DNA from 3 places in the Kurthia sp. 11kri321 genome. Region 1 is predicted to be linked to each of the others. Evidence: predicted binding sites of a transcription regulator. Region 1 holds the regulator's gene; each other region holds the start of a gene.
What was found. The regulator CtsR, encoded in region 1, represses protease genes until heat stress. The targets are predictions, from matches to a motif close to ATGGTCAATAAAGGTCAAACA.

Region 1 (4,295 bases):
TCCATCACTTTTTTCAAGCGATCTTCAAACTCACCACGATATTTTGTACCTGCAACTACCGTCCCCATATCAAGTGTCATAACACGCTTATCACGTAGGATTTCAGGCACTTCATTATTCACAATTTGTTGTGCTAATCCTTCTGCAATCGCTGTTTTACCAACACCCGGTTCACCGATAATAACAGGATTGTTTTTTGTACGACGAGATAACACTTCAATCACACGTGTAATTTCTTTACTACGTCCAATTACTGGATCTAAATTACCTTCACGCGCCATCTCTGTTAAATCACGCGCTAAGCTATCTAATGTTGGCGTATTTGCTGTCGGTGCAGCAGCGTTACCATTTTGACCTGCATCTGCACTACCAAGCAGTTGTAACACTTGTTGACGTGCTTTATTTAAGCTAACACCTGCATTATTTAATACACGTGCAGCAACACCTTCACCTTCACGAATAAGAGCTAATAAAATGTGCTCTGTTCCGATATATGAATGACCTAATTTACGAGATTCATCTACTGATAACTCAATGACTTTTTTAGCACGAGGTGTGTAATGAACGATTGGCCCAACATTTTTAGAACCTGTACCAACAAGTTCTTCAATGCCTTCTTCAATCATTTCAGGACTCACTTCAATAGCCTCAAGAGCTTTTGCAGCGATTCCGCCACCTTCTCGAATTAATCCAAGTAAGATGTGTTCTGTTCCAATCGCTTCATGCTTCATACGAACGGCTTCTTCTTGTGCTAATTGCAATACTTTTTGAGCTCTTTGTGTAAATCGATTAAACATCATATGAGTCCTCTCCTTCATCTTCCAATTTATGTTGGCATGCTTCGCCAATCATGTCGCGAATCAATGTCGCGCGGTACACATCTCGCTCATTTGGCTTCAATGTTGTACCTGTATATTGTTGTAAGAAGCCCGGTTGCATAATCAGCATACATTTATTTAAAACTTCATTTGGAATTCTTTGTATGATACCTAAATCTATACCCAAACGCACGTTAGATAAACAATTCGCAGCTTCTGTACTCGATAGGATTCGAGCTGTTTGTAAGACTCCTAGCGAGCGATGCAAACGATCTGAAATTGCAATCGGCGCATGTTCTAACATCGCCTTTCTAGCTTCTACTTCTTTTGCAACAACTTGTTCTACAATTGTTTCTAATTCTTGAATGATTTCTTCTTCTGATTTGCCAAGTGTTACTTGATTTGAAATTTGATAATAATTCCCTACAGCTTCGGTTCCTTCACCATAGATTCCACGTACGATTAAACCGAGTCGTGGCATCATATTGATTAAGGCACGAACTTGATTCGTCATCGTAAGAGCTGGTAAGTGCATCATGACGGAAGCACGTAACCCTGTTCCTACATTCGTCGGACAAGTAGTCATATAACCAAATTGTTCATCAAATGCATAGTTCACTTGTTTTTCAATGCAATCATCAATTTCATTTGCTTTTAGTAAAGATTTTTTAAGATTAAGTCCTGGTTCTAAACATTGAATACGAATGTGGTCTTCTTCGTTAATCATGACGCTAATTGATTCATCTTCAGATACGAGAATCGAACCAATCCGTTCTTTTTTCGCAAGTTGCGGACTAATTAAATGCTTCTCTACTAAAATTTGTTTTTGCAAAGAAGGTCTTTGCCCCAAATCAAAATGATAGAGTGGTGTTTGAAGTGTTTCACAATCGAGTAAAGCACTGCTCACTTGACGATCAACAGCCATCGCTTCTTCTTCACTAAAGGCACGTGGGAAACGATACGCGGACATGTTACGCGCTAAACGAATACGTGTACTCATGACAATATCACCGTGCTCACCATCGCCAGCCATCCAACTAATATTGTCACCTTTTAGAAAATGATCAATTTTCATCGTTCGCTGCACCACCTTGCGTTAACTGTTTTTCAAGTTGCTTTACCTCATCTCGAAGTTTTGCTGCTTCTTCAAACTCTTCTTGCTCTACAGCTGATTTCATCTTCTGACGTAATACTTCAATCTCTTTTTTAATTTGATATGTTTTATTTAATCCGCCCGGTATCTTACCAGTATGTTCTGTTGCACCATTATGAAGTCTTTTAAATACTTCAGGCAAACGTTCATAAAAAGCATGATAACAATTTGGACAATTAAATTTACCTTCTTTTAAAAACTGTTGGTACGTCATACCACACGTCTCGCATTGCTGCTTTTCTTGCGGTGGTTGTTTTGACTGAGGTGCGTTGGATGACCATGTTGGAATACCAAACCAGTCCGAAAAGATTTGTTCGATTGTCACAGGCTTTACTTCTTCATCTATATGCAAATAATCTTGTTGCCCACTGCAAACTTCGCAGTAGTGTTTTACGACTTCTTCATTATTTTTTGTCATCGTAATGGTGACAGTAGCTGGACGTTGTTTACAGTTTTCACAGATCATCCTCTATACACCTTCTTTTAAGATTCTTTTTCATACTTCAGTGCTACTAGCATTGCTTGTAAAATACGAGAGCGGAGCTGATCACGATATGGTAAATCAATCGCAATGACTTCTCGGTCCATAGCAGTAAGAATGAGCTTTGCCTCACGTTTTGTAATTGCTTGCTCTTCAGTTAAGCGATGTACAATATCCTCTGCAGCCGTTTGCGAGATTTGATAATTGATTTGAGATAGAATATCGTCTAACAGTTCTGTTTTCGAGTTCGTACGTACACGTAAAATGCGAATATACCCCCCACCTCCACGTTTACTTTCGACGATATAACCTCTCTCTACTGTGAATCTTGTATTGATGACGTAATTTATTTGCGACGGTACACATTGGAAGCGGTCTGCAATCTCACTTCGTTTAATCTCAATGTGTCCATTACCGCCCATTTCAATAATTTCTTTCAAATACGCCTCAATAATATTCGACATATTCTTCATGTCGAGTCCCCACCTCCTTTAATCAAGCTGACTTTGACTATCTTTGACTATATTATAAATAAATTGTTTTATAAATTGCAATAAAAATGCTCGTTCCTTTTTTGTTTTATAAAAAAACAGACATCCTAACCATTACAATTAGAATATCTGTCTATTTATGATTATTTAACCCAGCGTCCAACGATTGGATAATTCCAATACTCACCTTGCAATGCACGAATAATCCCGATAATTGGAACAATGAACCCCATTAATCCAAAGACGATTAAAAACGGAATTCCAATTAACACATACGAGAATACAACTGAAATACCAATAAGAATTGACATAACAATTTGGAATAACAATGCTTGTAGTGATAAACTTTTCACTCTCGAATCATCAATTAAGAGCATAAAGAGTAATGGAAGTAGAATCGGTAAATAATATGCACTTGAGTGTAGTACAACTTTAATCCATTTATTGTCTTGTTCCATCTAAAACACGCTCCTTTTCTTTCTTATATATACGCATGAACAGTGTCATCCGTTTCATTTTATTTTTGTGATGATGTGACAAAAAAATTTAATTATGGGAAGATATAGAGTAAATAGATCGTGAAGAGGTGACAAAATGATTTACACTCTAGGCCTTACAAAAGACCAGCAGCTCGTGGAAAACTTCCCTTTAGAACATATTAAAGAAGATCGTTTCGATTGGTTTTGGGTTGATTTTTCAGAACCTACTGCAAAAGAAAATTTATTACTGCATACTTTTTTCCAATTTCATCCCCTAGCTGTAGAAGATGCCTTGATGCGTTTACAGCGTCCAAAAATAGATTACTATGATGATTATTATTTCACTGTTGTCCATAAATTAAACCCAAAAGAACTAACATCTGAGGAGATTAGTCTATTTATTTCTTCTAAATTTGTCGTCTCATATCATCAATTCCCTGTTCACGAATTTGAAATCGTCAAACGTGAATTAGAAAGTCATCCGAATCGCTGGGATCGCGGTACATTTTTCATCATGTATCAAACAATCGATAAAATTGTCGATGAGTTTTTCCCCCTTGTTTTTACTATTGAAGATCGACTTAATACCATTGAAGATCAGTTAGATTATAAAAATAGCGTAGACTTAATGAACGATGTATTCGATCTCCGCAATGATTTACTCCATATAAGAAGAACGGTTCTCCCAATGCGTGATTTGTTATATCGGATTTTAAATTCAAACCGCCTAAATTTAACACAAAAAGAAAAAGCCTATTTTAGTGATGTACACGACCATCTCGTGAAATTGACTGAAATGGTTGAATCAAATCGTGAATTAACTGCTGACATGCGAGATAGTCATATGTCAATGAACGCAATTCGTATGAATAA
Region 2 (4,295 bases), 660 kb from region 1:
AATGTAACATGTAAAAGATTAACATAAAATACAAATAGATAAAAGGGTTATTTAAAGAAATACTTATTTTATTAGTAAAATTTTATTTTTTACTTACATTCATCAAAAATAGGGCAAATAAAAAGGAACCACATCAAATGTGATTCCTCTTCCTAAAATAAATCTTATTTCACTTTAATCTCATTGTCTTCTACATAAACTGTTAGTGTGTCGCCAGGTACTTTTTCACCTTTTAATAATTCTTTTGCGACTGGTGTTTCTACATGGCGTTGGATGAAGCGACGAAGTGGTCTTGCGCCGAATGCAGGATCTGCTCCTTCTTTCGCAATCCAATGAATAACATCATCGCCAACTACTAATTTAATCTCTTGTTCTGCTACACGTTGTACGAGATGGTTCACGTACTTACGTGTAATTTCGTAGAAGTGCTCATCTGTTAATGCGTGGAACATGATGATATCATCTAGACGGTTTAATAGTTCTGGTTTAAAGTGTTTTTTCAACTCTGCCATCACTAAATCTTCCACCGCATGTCCTTCTGTATTGTGTAAATCAAGTAAATAGTGTGAACCGATATTCGATGTCATAATGACAACTGTATTCGTAAAGTTCACCATACGTCCTTGACTATCTGTAATACGACCATCATCTAAAATTTGAAGGAGAATGTTTGCGACATCTGGATGTGCTTTTTCAATTTCATCTAATAGAATGACCGAATACGGATTACGACGAACTGCCTCTGTTAATTGACCGCCTTCTTCATAACCGATATAACCTGGAGGTGCACCCACAAGTCGAGATACACTATGTTTTTCCATGTATTCCGACATATCAATACGTACAAAATGGTCTTCTGAGTCGAATAGTTGTGCTGCGAGTGCTTTCGCAAGTTCTGTTTTACCTACACCAGTTGGTCCTAAGAATAGGAACGAACCGATTGGTTTATTCGGGTCTTGGATACCTGCACGTGCGCGCCATACAGCTTCTGAAACAAGACGAACTGCATCATCTTGACCTACTACACGCTCATGTAGTGTATCTTTTAAACGAAGTAATTTTTCACGTTCTCCCTCTAACATTTTCGTTACAGGAATACCTGTCCAGCGAGATACAATACTCGCAATTTCTTCTGCTGTTACATCTTCACGTAATAACTTATCTGTACTTTCTACTTCCTCTTCTAAATTCGCTAACTCTTTTTCAAGCTCTGGAATTTTACCATGTCGTAGAATCGCTGCTTTATTCAAGTCATATTGATTCTCTGCTTCTTCTAATTCATGGCGATATTGGTCGAGTTTTTCACGTTTTTCTTGCACAATTTGAAGCGCATTTTTTTCACGTTCCCATTGTTCACGCATCGATTGTGATGAATCTTTTAATTCTTGTAATTCTTCACGTAGTGCCTCTAAACGTTTTTTACTCGCATTGTCGTCTTCTTTCATCAATGCTTGTTCTTCAATTTCCAACTGCATTTGTCGACGTGTAACCTCATCTAATTCAGATGGCATCGAGTCGATTTCTGTACGAATCATCGCACACGCCTCATCGACTAAATCAATCGCTTTATCTGGTAGGAAACGATCTGTAATATAGCGATTTGATAATTCTGCCGCGGCCACAATCGCACGGTCATGAATGCGTACACCATGATGTAATTCAAAACGTTCACGTAAACCACGTAGAATGGAAATTGTATCCTCTACAGATGGTTCGCGTACAAGCACTTGTTGGAAGCGTCGTTCAAGTGCAGGGTCTTTTTCGATATTTGTACGATATTCATCTAATGTTGTTGCACCAATACAATGTAGTTCACCACGTGCTAACATTGGTTTTAACATATTCCCTGCATCCATCGAACCTTCTGTTTTACCTGCACCGACAATGGTATGAATTTCGTCGATGAATAAGATAATATTTCCTTCTGCTTCACGTACTTGTTTTAAAACCCCTTGTAGACGTTCTTCAAACTGTCCGCGATAACTTGCGCCTGCAATTAATGCGCTCATATCAAGTTCATATATTTGTTTATCTTTTAAACCTTCAGGTACGTCTTTTTTTACAATACGTTGTGCTAGACCTTCAACAATCGCTGTTTTACCTACACCTGGTTCACCGATTAGAACGGGATTATTTTTTGTTTTTCGAGATAAAATACGAATGACATCACGAATTTCTTGGTCACGTCCAATAACAGGGTCCATCTTACCTTCTTTAACAGCCTCTACTAGATTACGTCCGTACTTCTCTAGCGGATTTTCTTCTTCTTGGTTCATTTGATTCATTTGCATTATTTTCCCCTCCTGTTTGACCATCTTTGACTATTGATTAATTTTATTATATCGACTTCATTTCAAAAACTCAAGTAATATGTTTGACCTTTTTTGACTTTCATATTTTTTGTACCATTTACTATTTATGTTAAAATAAAAACCAGTTAATTATGGAGGTGTTTTAATCTTGTTTGATGCAGTCCCCCAAATCGTCCAGCAGATTTTTAAAGCACATGGTACAAAACATCATTTCGTTCGTCATCAACATATTTGTACTACAGGTGAAGCGGCAACACATCTTTATTTTGTGGAAAAAGGTCGTATTGCTATTACAAAAGAGAGCGTTGGTGGTAAAGAATTAACACTTTGCATTGCGACGAAAAATGATTGTATTGGTGAAAGTATTTTATTCATCCCACTTATTACATACCCACTTTCAGCAAAAGTTTTAGATTGTTGTACCGTTTTTGCAATTTCGAAAGAACAATTAGAACATGAATTATCCGAAAACCTTGCAGCACTACGAGAATGTCTCACATGGATTCAAATCCAAAGAATGCGTGAACAAACTAAATTACGCGACTTACTGCTATATGGAAAAAAAGGCGCACTCTCCTCTACACTCATTCGTTTAGCGAATTCATATGGCGAAAAGAAAACAGACAAATCGATTCAAATTAGTGAAAAATTTACACATAGTGAACTAGCAAGTCTTTGTGCAACAAGTCGTGAAGTTGTAAACCGCTTATTACAAGAATTCAAAAAAGAAAAAGTCATATCAGAAGAAAATGGCTACCTTACAATCCATCGTTTAGATTATTTACAGCAGTTTTGTGAATGTGAGCAGTGTGTCGAATTTTTATGTCGTATTAATTAGACATGAAAAGAAGACCACTGCTTTTTTTTGCATGGTCTTCTTTATTTACTATATTTCGATTAGCTATATTCTAATTATATGTTTCATAAATTAACTACTTTTAATCACATGCATTTTCTTAGATTTTAACTCTAGAACCGTATCACATTGTTCTGCAATCTCTTTTTCATGTGTAATGACAATGACACATTTATTTTGTTCATGTGCTAGTTGTTTAAACAGACGAATAATTTCGAGTGAATTTTGTTTGTCTAAATTACCTGTCGGCTCGTCTGCTACAACAAGTCGCGCATCACAACACATGGCGCGCACAATCGCAACACGCTGTTGCTGTCCACCTGATAAATGTTGGACATTCTTCTTCGCCATTTCAGTGTCAATTCCTACTTTTTGCAACATCTCGAGTGCATATTCTTTACGATTCGCTTTTTTTGAATGCGTAATTTCAAGTGCTGCTGTTATATTATCAAGTGCCGATAAATAAGGTAGTAGATTATACGACTGAAAGACAATCGATACACATTCATTACGATAACGTGTTAAACCAATCTTTTTTAATGACTTCCCTTCGTAATAAATATCACCTGATTTTGGTGTATCCAGTCCTGCAATTAGCGATAAAAATGTCGTTTTACCCGAGCCACTCGATCCTAAAATACCGTATAATTTTCCTTCATCAAATGTCAGATTTAAGTCTTCATAAAGTGGTTCTGACTTCGATTGATACCAATAATTTAAATTTTCTACTTGTAACATCTACTATTCCTCCTTATGAAATTAAGATTTTTTTCGGTTGCATGCGCATAATGCCAATAGATGCGAGAATGACAGATAAGAAACTAATCGCAAGACCGAATCCACCAAGTTCTACAAGTTCTTGTAGCGACAATGTGATATCTAGTTCTTTAATTTGTTCAGCTTCTGCCACACTGTTTGCGCCGAATCCACCAAATCCACCGCCACCGCGTGGACCACCATTAGCATCTCCTTGTTCTGGACCACCTTGACCACCAGGGCCTCGTTGTTGTCCTGCATCTTGTGTTGTTGCAGTTTGTGTCGTTGTTTGTTGATCTAACAGTTGTTGCCCAACCATGTTGCCAACGAACTGTCCGCTCACACCAGCAATCACCATCGCCATAATTAAG
Region 3 (4,295 bases), 560 kb from region 1:
AAAACCGCGTTACTATATTATTGGAACGATTGCGTATCAATTTTACAATAGCTTCCGCGATTCAAAGCACGCACTTGAAACAATTGAAATCGCCAATGAGATTTGGAAAGTCACACGCGCAAATAAAGGCAGTATCCTTAAAAAATAAGAGGCTTGGGAGCAATTCCCAAACCTCTTTTTTATGAATTCTTTTTTGAAAATAAATTCGCTGTTTTTAGGGCAATCCGAACCGCCTTACGATTCAATGTACCTTCTAAATGTTTTGTGCGTACTTGATGGCTTTTCACCTGACTTTTCAACTTTACAATACGTTCATTTTTTTGTTCTAATACATTACTCATGACCGTCTCAAAGCGCTCTCCCATCTCAGCTGCCGAGCAATGAATAAAGCTTTTTACTGGTGGAAGTAATTGAATTTCTTGTAGCTGTTTATCGAGTGGCGCTTCCACTAAATCAAGGTCTTGTTCATAAATATGTGGAATTCCATTATGGTTTAAGAAATGAATAAAACGATTAAAATTCTCTTCATGTACATGCTCACAACGATGGAAGTCACTCTTTTCAATTAAGTCCATAATCTGTGTTTGCTCTGTTAATTCGTTCCCAGCCACATAATTTAAAGCATGGTAATCTGTTAACTCACGCATACGCCCATCTTTTGGAATAATTAAGCTCGGTGTCCCAGCAATTGTCGCTGTAATGTTCCCATGCAATCGAGCACCAAAACTAAAGTCAGCTTCACCTATAAAATCAATCCATGATTTAGCGTTCAAGAAATAACGCACACGATCTTGGACATACAGTTCATCTGTTGTCTTCCCTTGATAATGTAGCTTCGGCTTTTCAAGATTAGGACCGCCTAAATAAATCATTTTTAATTCTTTATACCACTGCGGAATAAAATAATGATGTTTGAATTCATTTTTACTTCGATCAATAAATTCTAGAACATGATTTGGAGAAAGTTTAGATGAGTTAATGGTAACAATGGAATTCTCATTAATTTCTGTATCGCGTATACGTAAATGACGCCCATTTGCATACATTGACGGACAACCAATAATGACATGGTCAATCCCCTCTTTAAATCCTAAATGTGTTAGGTAACGTGATGTGAATTCTCCACGTACACCAATCATAGCTGAACGTTTTAATACTGCTTTAACGAAATCGACAACTGCTGCATCATATGGATTCTGTTTTGTGAAGTCTGGCTCGAAGTCAATGCGTACACCAACACCAATGACGTACACAGGTATTGTCAAACGATTAATTAATTTCGTATAAGATTTTAATGTATTTTCAAAGTCTGGTCGGAAGGCATCTGCTAATGGAATGAAATATGCATCATAATTCTCGTTAATATAAGGCGCATCTGCTGGATTTACACGATAGTAGTCAGGTACAAATTCAACATCTTCTGTCATCAATGTGCGATAAATGCTATATGCATAGATTAAGTTTCCTACATTTCCTCCAATTGAATTGTTGGCAATGATTTTAGCAGCATCAAACACATCTGTTGGTAACATACCGCTACGAATTAAATATTTTTTCATCAACCATTAAACTCCCTTCTATGTATCTACTTTAGTATCCTCTTATGTTATATTACCTTTTCCAAAGGTTATTTACCTCTTTTAACCCTTTTTATTCATTAAATGTAATTTAACTGTTATATTTTTCATAATATTGTCACTTGATTTTTGTTTATATATCACTTTAAAGGGAATTTGTACAAAAGAAAAAGCTGTATGTTGTCATGTTTATGACTTCATACAACTTGTATATGCCCCAGGAGGGAATCGAACCCCCAGCCTAAGAACCGGAATCTTATGTTTTATCCATTAAACTACTGAGGCGTATGACTATTATTATACAAATATAAAGTGCAATTGACAACTTGATTTAGACTTTGCAATATTTAACACAATATATTTGACCTTTTTTGACTATGCAATGTACAATAAGAGTACAGCTGATTCTAATCAGTAACTAGATTGAACGGAGGAGAATTAAATGAACTTAATTCCTACAGTAATCGAAACAACAAACCGCGGAGAGCGTGCATACGATATTTATTCTCGTCTTTTAAAAGACCGTATTATCATGCTTGGTAGCGCAATTGATGATAACGTTGCAAACGCAATCGTATCACAATTATTATTCTTAGAAGCAGAAGATCCAGAGAAGGATATCTTCTTATACATCAACTCACCAGGTGGTTCAGTAACAGCTGGTATGGCAATCTACGATACAATGCAATTCATCAAACCAGATGTACAAACAATCTGTATCGGTATGGCTGCTTCAATGGGTTCATTCCTATTAACAGCTGGTGCAAAAGGTAAGCGTTTCGCATTACCAAACGCTGAAATCATGATTCACCAACCATTAGGTGGCGCACAAGGTCAAGCGACTGAAATCGAAATCGCTGCTCGCCACATCTTAAAAACACGTGAAAAACTAAACAAAATTCTTGCAGAGCGTACAGGTCAACCTGTCGAAGTAATTGAAAAAGATACAGATCGTGATAACTTCATGTCTGCTGAAGAAGCATTAAACTACGGTTTAATCGATAAAATCATGACAAACAACGAAACAAAATAATGTATGCAAAAGAGGTGAAGGGTTTAAAACCCCTCACCTCTTTTTTGTTTATAAATTAAGCGTGTACAACATTACGTAATTCATTCAACTCATAAAAAGATACACCTGATTTTGAACCGACATTACCTGCTTTTAACGCTTTACCGAATAAAATTTTTGGTTGAACTGCTTGTCCATTTAATTGTGCGTTCGCTTTAAATACATCTACATCTTCTGTTGGTAATGGTTGTACATCTGTATAACCTAATTGACCCAGAATATTTTTTACTTGGAAATCGCGTGCAAGTTCAAAGTCGATTAACTCTGAAATTCCTAAGTCTACTATTTGTTCTGGTTGACCTTCTGTTTGTACATGTGCAACGATTGTAATTTCCATCATGAATGCCTCCTAAATTGCTTCATATATACTTATTTTAGCACTGACATTTTATTTATCAAGGTAAACAAAAAGCGGATTGTCGCTTATTTTGAAACAATTCAACATGAAATAGCACACACTTACGAAAAATAAGTTAAATAATGCACACTATTTTTCACCATATAAAAACAGGAATCGCCATCATGACGATTCCTGTCTATTTAAGCTCTACGCACTCTTTTTACGTCCACGCGCAAATACAACAAGACTTGCTCCAAGTAATGCAATACCCGCTAATGTGTATAATAAGAAGTCGCTTGAACCTGTTTGTGGTAGTTTACCATCTTTGCCAACTTCAGCTGTTACATGCTCACCTTTTGATACGAAATCGTATTCACCTGGTGGTAAGTCTGCGCTAATGTTACCGTCTTGATCAACTGTTACATCACTCGCCACTAAGTTACCATCTTTATCATATACATCATAATGGTCGCCTGGTTTAACACCTGGTTTTGACGGTTTAGAAGAATTTGTATTCTCCTCCGTATCGCCACCTGTGACTACTCCTGGTTTCGATGGTTTTTCTGGCGTTGTTGGTTTATTTGGTTTTCCTGGTTCTGTTGGTTCTTCTGTTTCACCATCTGTAACTGGCGCTTTAAAATCAATCGTTACATTACAACTTGTCATCGTTACAGTTTTTGTTTCTTTTCCAACTGTCACTTTGACTTGATACTCTTTTGTTGCATATTTCGGATCAATTTTCGCATTTCCCTTTGCATCTGTTGTTACGGTTTCAATTAATTTTGTAGAATCCGCGAAAGAATAGATACCGAATAATGCATAACATACATCTTTAAAATAAAAAATACGAGATAGCATCGCTGCTACCTCGTATTTTTACTAATCTTCTGATTCGATCATTGCACGTAAACCGGCGATTGCCTCTTGCTCGTCTTTTCCGTCTGCAAACAGTGTAATCTCTGTTCCATGTGCAACAGCTAAACTCATAATCCCCATGATACTCTTCGCATTTACTTTGCGCGTACCTTTTTGTAAGAATACATCCGCATGGTAGCGGTTTGCTTCTTGTACAAAAAGAGCGGCTTGTCTTGCTTGAAGACCAGATTTGAGTTTAACCTCCACCTGCTGCTCTACCATTACTTACTTCCTCCTTATGTTATGGCAATTGCCGTCAAATTTATCTTATTTCTTCTATTATACATCATTTTATGTTCAGCTTCTCACCAGCACGTAAAGAATCTGCAATTTCGTCAATTTTTCTTAGGCGATGATTAATTCCTGATTTAGAAACAGATGTTGTCATCAT

Region 2: ASO14_RS11700 (ATP-dependent Clp protease ATP-binding subunit) is a predicted target of CtsR. The motif match lies at 2,372-2,392, and genes of this name have one in related genera.
Region 3: clpP (ATP-dependent Clp endopeptidase proteolytic subunit ClpP) is a predicted target of CtsR. The motif match lies at 1,936-1,956, and genes of this name have one in related genera.

What each region holds. Positions count from the first base shown of each region.
Region 1 is NZ_CP013217.1:6,719-11,013, reverse strand. It holds gene ASO14_RS00060 (ATP-dependent Clp protease ATP-binding subunit) at 1-800, opposite strand, end outside; gene ASO14_RS00055 (protein-arginine kinase McsB) at 790-1,893, opposite strand; gene ASO14_RS00050 (UvrB/UvrC motif-containing protein) at 1,883-2,437, opposite strand; gene ASO14_RS00045 (CtsR family transcriptional regulator) at 2,455-2,925, opposite strand; gene ASO14_RS00040 (DUF4870 domain-containing protein) at 3,087-3,401, opposite strand; gene corA (magnesium/cobalt transporter CorA) at 3,538-4,295, shown strand, end outside.
Region 2 is NZ_CP013217.1:2,313,470-2,317,764, forward strand. It holds gene ASO14_RS11700 (ATP-dependent Clp protease ATP-binding subunit) at 165-2,285, opposite strand; gene ASO14_RS11705 (Crp/Fnr family transcriptional regulator) at 2,461-3,150, shown strand; gene ASO14_RS11710 (ABC transporter ATP-binding protein) at 3,241-3,906, opposite strand; gene ASO14_RS11715 (ABC transporter permease) at 3,920-4,295, opposite strand, start outside.
Region 3 is NZ_CP013217.1:565,563-569,857, reverse strand. It holds gene ASO14_RS02985 (TetR/AcrR family transcriptional regulator) at 1-148, shown strand, start outside; gene ASO14_RS02980 (polysaccharide pyruvyl transferase family protein) at 180-1,559, opposite strand; tRNA gene ASO14_RS02975 (tRNA-Arg) at 1,791-1,862, opposite strand; gene clpP (ATP-dependent Clp endopeptidase proteolytic subunit ClpP) at 2,020-2,610, shown strand; gene ASO14_RS02965 (hypothetical protein) at 2,666-2,986, opposite strand; gene ASO14_RS02960 (LPXTG cell wall anchor domain-containing protein) at 3,197-3,847, opposite strand; gene ASO14_RS02955 (HPr family phosphocarrier protein) at 3,869-4,126, opposite strand; gene whiA (DNA-binding protein WhiA) at 4,191-4,295, opposite strand, start outside.